Regions from separate parts of the Streptomyces sp. PTL18 genome, predicted to be linked through region 2. Evidence: riboswitches for the same ligand, from Rfam matches in the RefSeq annotation. Region 2 holds a riboswitch; the other holds the start of a gene.
What was found. A riboswitch is a leader RNA that binds a small molecule or an ion and turns the genes downstream of it on or off. The one in region 2 is predicted to bind glycine.
Positions count from the first base shown of each region.

Region 1: another riboswitch for glycine. It lies ahead of gcvT (glycine cleavage system aminomethyltransferase GcvT); the one in region 2 lies ahead of gcvP (aminomethyl-transferring glycine dehydrogenase).

Region 1 is NZ_JCAJZO010000023.1:60,747-64,146, forward strand. Features, by position in the region: gene AC5WS8_RS31215 (enhanced serine sensitivity protein SseB) at 1-705, opposite strand, end outside; gene AC5WS8_RS31220 (AAA family ATPase) at 772-1,461, opposite strand; glycine riboswitch at 1,631-1,742, shown strand; glycine riboswitch at 1,743-1,858, shown strand; gene gcvT (glycine cleavage system aminomethyltransferase GcvT) at 1,927-3,045, shown strand; gene gcvH (glycine cleavage system protein GcvH) at 3,155-3,400, shown strand, end outside.
Region 2 is NZ_JCAJZO010000017.1:145,791-149,190, forward strand. Features, by position in the region: gene gcvP (aminomethyl-transferring glycine dehydrogenase) at 1-1,745, opposite strand, end outside; glycine riboswitch at 1,923-2,018, opposite strand; gene AC5WS8_RS27580 (PRC-barrel domain-containing protein) at 2,147-2,515, shown strand; gene AC5WS8_RS27585 (DNA polymerase IV) at 2,545-3,400, opposite strand, start outside.

The sequences.
Region 1 (3,400 bases), on a different contig from region 2:
GACCGGCCACCTGACCGCCACCCTGGCCAGGGCGCGGCCCAGGGCGTCCAGCGGGAGGGCGCGCAGGTCGCCCTCCTGCGGGGAGAGCTCCACGCCGATGAACATCACCGGGTCGGCCGTCTCGACGGTGGCGAGACAGCGGCGTGCCGTGAGGACCACGCCGGCCGCCGTGAACTCGGCGGACGCGGCGGCGAGGAAGTCCACGGGGTCGTCCTGCCAGTCGGGTTCGAACAGGCGGACGCGGCCACCGGTCGTGGGGCCGTCCAGCGGGGTGCGTCCGACGCGGCACAGCTCGGCCACCGCCTCCGGAGGCAGGGGTATCCCCACCACACCGCCCGGGTTGACCACGATGCCGACCTGCGGGGGCAGCCCGCGGGCGAACTCGACGGCGGGCGCGATGGTGTACGCCATGTGGCCGCCGGCGACGTGGCGGAACTGCTCCTCCGAACTGAACACCGGGACGTACGCCTGACCCTCGATCTCCGCCGTGGGCAGGTCGAGGGGGCCGCTGTGCGGGCCTCCGCCGTTCGGCAGCGGCACCCACAGGTGGCTGCGGCCGAGCACCTCGACGATCCGGCCGCCCGCCGAGGGGATGCCGAGCGAGGCGGAGAGCACCTCCTCCAGCTCGTTGCCCGGCCATCCGCCGTGCGGATGGGGGTGCGCCTGTGCGGGGAAGTCCGCGGGAAGGTCCGCCGGGAAGTCCATCTGCCTACCGCCTGCCGATTACCACTGGTGTGGCGAAAAGGCTAACGGGTGTGCGGGCAGCGCGATTCATTCCGCTCCTTCCGCCCGGACCGCGAAGTCGATCCGGCGCAGCACGTCCGCCGCGTCCCGGTCGAGCAGGACCGCCGAACCGCAGCCCTTCGGAAGCAGGCCCCGCTCGACGGAGCCCAGCAGCCGGCGGGTGGCGCGGCGGTGGCGCAGGAAGGCGTACCGGGAGACGCCCCGGCCCCGCTCGCGCTGGCCGTCCAGGGCCGTGTCGGGGGTGACGTCGAGCAGGAGCAGGTGGAGCGTGCCGCCGCGGCGCCCGGCCGCGCGGACCAGCCAGGTGCGCACCCAGGTCTGGGTGCCGCAGTCGTGCACGACGACCCCGGTGCCGGCGCGCACGGCGCTTCGCAGGGCCGCGTAGTGGGCGAGGCGGACCAGGGGCCGGTACACCGCGTACGGCAGGAAGCGGGCCACACGCGCGTCCCAGCGGTCGCGGGTGTCCTGGGAGTCGATGCGGGCGCCGGCCACCGCGCGCCGCATAAGGGTGGACTTGCCGCTGCCGGGCAGGCCGGTGACCACGACGAGGTCGTGGGCGCCGAAGGTGAGCCCGTACGGGCTGCGGCCCCTGCGGTCGCGCAGGTCGCGGACCACCGGCGCCGGCGCCGGCGCGCCGGCCTCCCGGGCCGGGGCGACGGGCTGCCGGGGTACCGCGATGCCCGTGGTGGCGTACGCCGTCGTCCTGTTCACCGTGATCGTCCTCCCTTGCGGTCAGGAAGTCCCGTCCCCACCGAGCGTAAAGAGAAGGTAATGGACGATTCTCGTGGTGGCGTTCGCGTACGGCCACAAGCCGGTTACAAGTGCCGCCCTGCCGGGATCGGGCGCGGCGTGCAATGATGTGCGCGCCAACTGCATACCGGCCGCTTGAATCCGCGCGGGAGAGTTCCGGGGACGTACGGCTTGCGTACGTGGGCCCGGGCGCCGAAGGAGCAAGTCCCTCCCTTGAATCTCTCAGGCCCCGATACCGCGCGGGCGAGGCACATCTGGAAAGCGGGCCGCCTCCCGGTGGCTCCACCCAAGGTGCAAGCCGTGACGCCCCGCCGCGCGGGCGATCACGGCGAACCTCTCAGGTTCCGATGACAGATGGGGAGGACCGTCCTCGCCTCCCCCATGCCCGGCTGCGCTCGCGTGGGGGGACCCCACGTCTTGGGAGCACAACCGATGAGCAGTAGCCCCCTGCGCCGTACCGCGCTCGATGCCCTGCATCGTTCGCTCGGCGCGACGATGACCGACTTCGCCGGCTGGGACATGCCCCTCAGGTACGGCTCCGAGCGCGACGAGCACGTCGCCGTCCGTACCAGGGCAGGGCTGTTCGACCTCTCGCACATGGGCGAGATCACGGTGACCGGGCCGGAGGCGGACCGGTTCCTCAACCACGCGCTCGTCGGCGACATCGCCTCCGTCCGTGTGGGCCGCGCCCGCTACACCATGATCTGCCAGGAGGACGGCGGCATCCTGGACGACCTGATCGTCTACCGGCTCGCCGACACCGAGTACATGGTCGTCGCCAACGCCTCCAACGCCCAGGTGGTGCTGGACGCGCTGACCGAGCGGGCCGCGGGCTTCGCCGCCGCGGTGCGCGACGACCGGGACGCCTATGCGCTGATCGCCGTCCAGGGCCCCCAGTCCCCCGGCATCCTGAAGTCGCTCACCGACGCCGAGCTGGACGGCCTGAAGTACTACGCCGGCCTTCCCGGCACGGTCGCGGGCGTCCCCGCCCTCATCGCGCGCACCGGCTACACCGGCGAGGACGGCTTCGAACTGTTCGTCGCGCCCGAGCACGCCGAGAAGCTGTGGCAGGCGCTGACCGAGGCGGGCGCGCCCGTCGGCCTGGCCCCCTGCGGGCTGTCCTGCCGGGACACCCTGCGCCTGGAGGCGGGCATGCCGCTGTACGGGCACGAGCTGGGCACCGCGCTGACGCCCTTCGACGCCGGGCTCGGCCGGGTGGTGAAGTTCGAGAAGGAGGGCGACTTCGTAGGGCGTGCCGCGCTGGAGGCAGCCGCGTCCCGTGCCCGGGAGAACCCGCCGCGCGTCCTCGTCGGCCTGGTCGCCGAGGGCCGTCGCGTTCCGCGCGCCGGGTACCCGGTCGTCGCGGGCGGCGAGGTGATCGGCGAGGTCACCTCCGGGGCGCCCTCCCCCACGCTGGGCAGGCCGATCGCGATGGCGTACGTCGACGCCGCGCACTCGGCGCCGGGCACCCCCGGGGTCGGGGTGGACATCCGGGGCAGCCACGAGCCGCACGAGGTCGTGGCGCTGCCGTTCTACAAGCGCCAGAAGTAGGCACTCGACGGGCAGGTGACGTGACCGCGCGCGCCCCCGCCGTGCTCGCGCACGTCTCCAGCAGCACTCCCTTCACCACCACTCCCCCGCGTACAGGAGAATTCAGGCCATGAGCAACCCCCAGCAGCTGCGCTACAGCAAGGAGCACGAGTGGCTGTCGGACGCCGAGGACGGCGTCGCGACGGTCGGCATCACGGAGCACGCGGCCAACGCGCTCGGCGATGTCGTGTTCGTCCAGCTCCCGGAGGTCGGTGACACGGTGACCGCGGGCGAGACCTGCGGTGAGCTGGAGTCGACCAAGTCGGTCAGCGACCTCTACTCCCCGGTCGGCGGCGAGGTCACGGAGGTCAACGAG
Region 2 (3,400 bases):
AGCAGACCGGCCAGCTCGCCCTGGGAGCCGGCGTTGGGCTGGAGGGAGACCTTGTCGTAACCGGTGGCCTCGGCGAGACGTTCCTCCAGCTCGCGGATGAGCGTGAGGTAGCCCTGGGCCTGCTCGGCGGGCGCGAAGGGGTGCAGCTGACCGAACTCCGGCCAGGTCACCGGCTCCATCTCGGTGGTCGCGTTGAGCTTCATGGTGCAGGAGCCCAGCGGGATCATGCCGCGGTCGAGCGCGTAGTCGCGGTCGGCCAGCCTGCGCAGGTAGCGCAGCATCGCGGTCTCGGAGCGGTGCTGGTGGAAGACCGGGTGGGTGAGGTAGTCGTCGGTGCGCAGCAGGTGCTGCGGGAGCGCCTCCTCGGCGGTCGCGTCCAGCGCGTCGATGTCGCCCCCGACGCCGAAGGCGTTCCACACCGCGCGCAGCTGGGCCCGGCCGGTGGTCTCGTCGCAGGCGGCCGAGACGTGGTCGGCGTCGACGAGGCGCAGGTTGACGCCCTGGTCCCGGGCGGCGGCGACGATGTCCGCGGCCCGCCCCGGGACACGGACGGTGACGGTGTCGAAGTAGGCGCCGTGGACGACCTCGACCCCGCCGGCCGTCAGGCCCGCTGCGAGGACCGCGGCGTACCGGTGGGTGCGCCGGGCGATGTTCCGCAGGCCCTCGGGCCCGTGGTAGACGGCGTACATCCCGGCCATCACGGCGAGCAGCACCTGAGCGGTGCAGATGTTGCTGGTCGCCTTCTCGCGGCGGATGTGCTGCTCGCGCGTCTGCAGGGCGAGCCGGTACGCCTTGTGGCCGTCGGCGTCCACGGAGACTCCCACGAGCCGGCCGGGCAGGCTGCGGGCGAACTTCTCGTGGACCGCCATGTAACCCGCGTGCGGGCCGCCGAAGCCCATCGGGACGCCGAAGCGCTGCGTGGTGCCCACGGCGATGTCGGCGCCCAGCTCACCGGGAGACGTCAGCAGCGTGAGCGCGAGCAGATCGGCGGCGACGGTGACCAGGGCGCCCAGCCGGTGGGCCCGGTCGATGAGGGGCTTGATGTCGCGTACGGCACCCGAGGCGCCCGGGTACTGGATCAGTACGCCGTTGATCTCCCGCTCGGCGACCTCGGCGGGGATGCCGTCGCTGAGGTCGGCGACGACGACCTCGACACCGGTGGGCTCGGCTCGGGTCCGGATCACGGCGATGGTCTGGGGCAGCGCGTCCGCGTCGACCAGGAACAGGCCCCTCTTGTTCTTGCCCATGCGCCGGGACAGCGCCATGGCCTCGGCGGCGGCGGTGCCCTCGTCGAGCAGGGACGCGCCCGAGGTCGGCAGGCCCGTGAGGTCGGCGACCATGGTCTGGAAGTTGAGCAGCGCCTCGAGCCGGCCCTGGGAGATCTCCGGCTGGTACGGCGTGTAGGCGGTGTACCAGGCCGGGTTCTCCATGACGTTGCGCAGGATGACCGGTGGCGTGAAGGTGCCGTGGTACCCGAGACCGATCATGGAGTCCAGGACCTTGTTGCGGCCGGCGAGGGAGCGCAGCTCGGCCAGCACCTCGGCCTCGGTGCGCGCACCCGGCAGGTCCAGGGCATCGGCGTTCTTGATCACATCGGGCACCGCGGCGGCGGTGAGCTCGTCGAGCGAGCCGTAGCCGACCTGCGCGAGCATCTTGGCCCGCGCCTCCTGATCGGGGCCGATGTGGCGGTACTCGAACGGAGTGCCCTGTTCGAGCTCGGAGAGCGGAATGCGCTGGGCGGTCATTGCGGAGGCCTCCTGGTCTGACGCGACCTTCGAGGGGCACCACGGCGCGGGTACCCCGACGGCCTCCCCCTCTGTCATCTCGACCTGAGAGCTTCACCGGTCCGCCCGAAGGCGGGCCGGCTTTCACCGTCGGTGAGAGCGGAAGCCGTCGACACCCGCTCTGCTTTCCAGAGTGACCTCGTCCGTGCGGTACCTGGGCCTGAGAGATTCCGGGGAGGATTTGCTCCTTCGGCGCCTCCGGATCACTCCGGAGGACTCTCCCGCACGGGGTCAACGGCCGCTTGCCAGACTACCAGCGAGGACGAGTCGACAGCCGGTGCGGGAAGACCCTCAAGTGGCCGCCTCCCTGAATCTGCTCTTTCGTAGTGCTTACGGATGCGTTGCGACCAATTGGAGGGACCGTGCAGACCGACATCGATCCGCGGAATCTGATCGGCCGCAAGGCGTTCGACCGCAACGGCCACAAGATCGGCACGATCGACGAGGTGTACCTCGACGACGCGACGGGTGTACCGGAGTGGGCGGCCATACGAACGGGCTTGTTCGGCAGGGACGCGTTCGTCCCCCTGGAGCCCAGCGAGCTGGTCGAGGGTTCACTGTACGTCCCCTTCGAACGCTCCCTGATCAAGGAGGCCCCCGACTTCGGCGTCGGCCGCCACCTGTCCCCCGAACAGGAGCTGCAGCTCTACCACCACTACGGCCTGGACGTGTCCGCACCACCGCCCCCGGACCGCGACTTCGGCCATCTGGCGGGGTCGGACGAGACGTGACGGCCCCGCGGGCAGATGTCCGTGCCCGCTCAACGGTGTCGGGCACCGGTGTCTGCGGGGCCGGGTGCCCCGGCGGTACCGGGGACCTCGGGGACGAGCGGCAGCGGGTCGGCCGGCTCCAGCTGAGGGTCGTCGACGCTGAACGTGCGGACCCGGCCCGGCTCCGACTGCGGTGTCTCGAACCGTACGGTCACCCTGCCCAGCCCACTGCCCTGGACCCACCCCGGCCCGTACTCGGCGTGACGGACGTCATGCCCCGCGAGCCAGACCCGCTCGGGTGACGATGCCGGCTCTTCGGCGAGGGGGTCCGCCGCGTCCGGCCGCTCCTCCGCCGCGGGCTCCCCCGCCGCCAGGTGGGCCTGCGCGAACAGGTCCTCCTGTGTGTAGTCGGCGAGTCCGCCGACCCCCACCCCCAGCAGCCGCACCCCGCCGGTGGTGTCCACGGAGTCGAGCAGCCGCGCCGCCGCCTCCCGCACCACCGCGGGATCGTCCGTGGGCCCCCGCAGGGTCTCGGACCGGGTCAGGGTGGAGAAGTCGTACCGCCGCACCTTCAGCACGATGGTCCGTCCCGACAACCCGGCGTCCCGCAGTCTGCGCACACACCGGTCCGCCAGCCGCTGCACCTCCAGACCGATCCGCAGCCGGTCGTGGATGTCGACGTCGTACGTGTCCTCGACGGACACCGACTTGGCCTCCCGCTCGGCCACCACCGGCCGCTCGTCGTGCGCCAGCGCCATCGCGTACAGCGCCTGCCCGTGCGCCTTGCCCAACATCCGTACGAGCTCGTCCTCGCCCGCCTCGGCGATCTCGTCGATCGTGGTGATCCCGGCACGCCGCAGGTGGTCACCGGTCGCCGGGCCCACTCCCGGCAGCGTGCGCACCGGC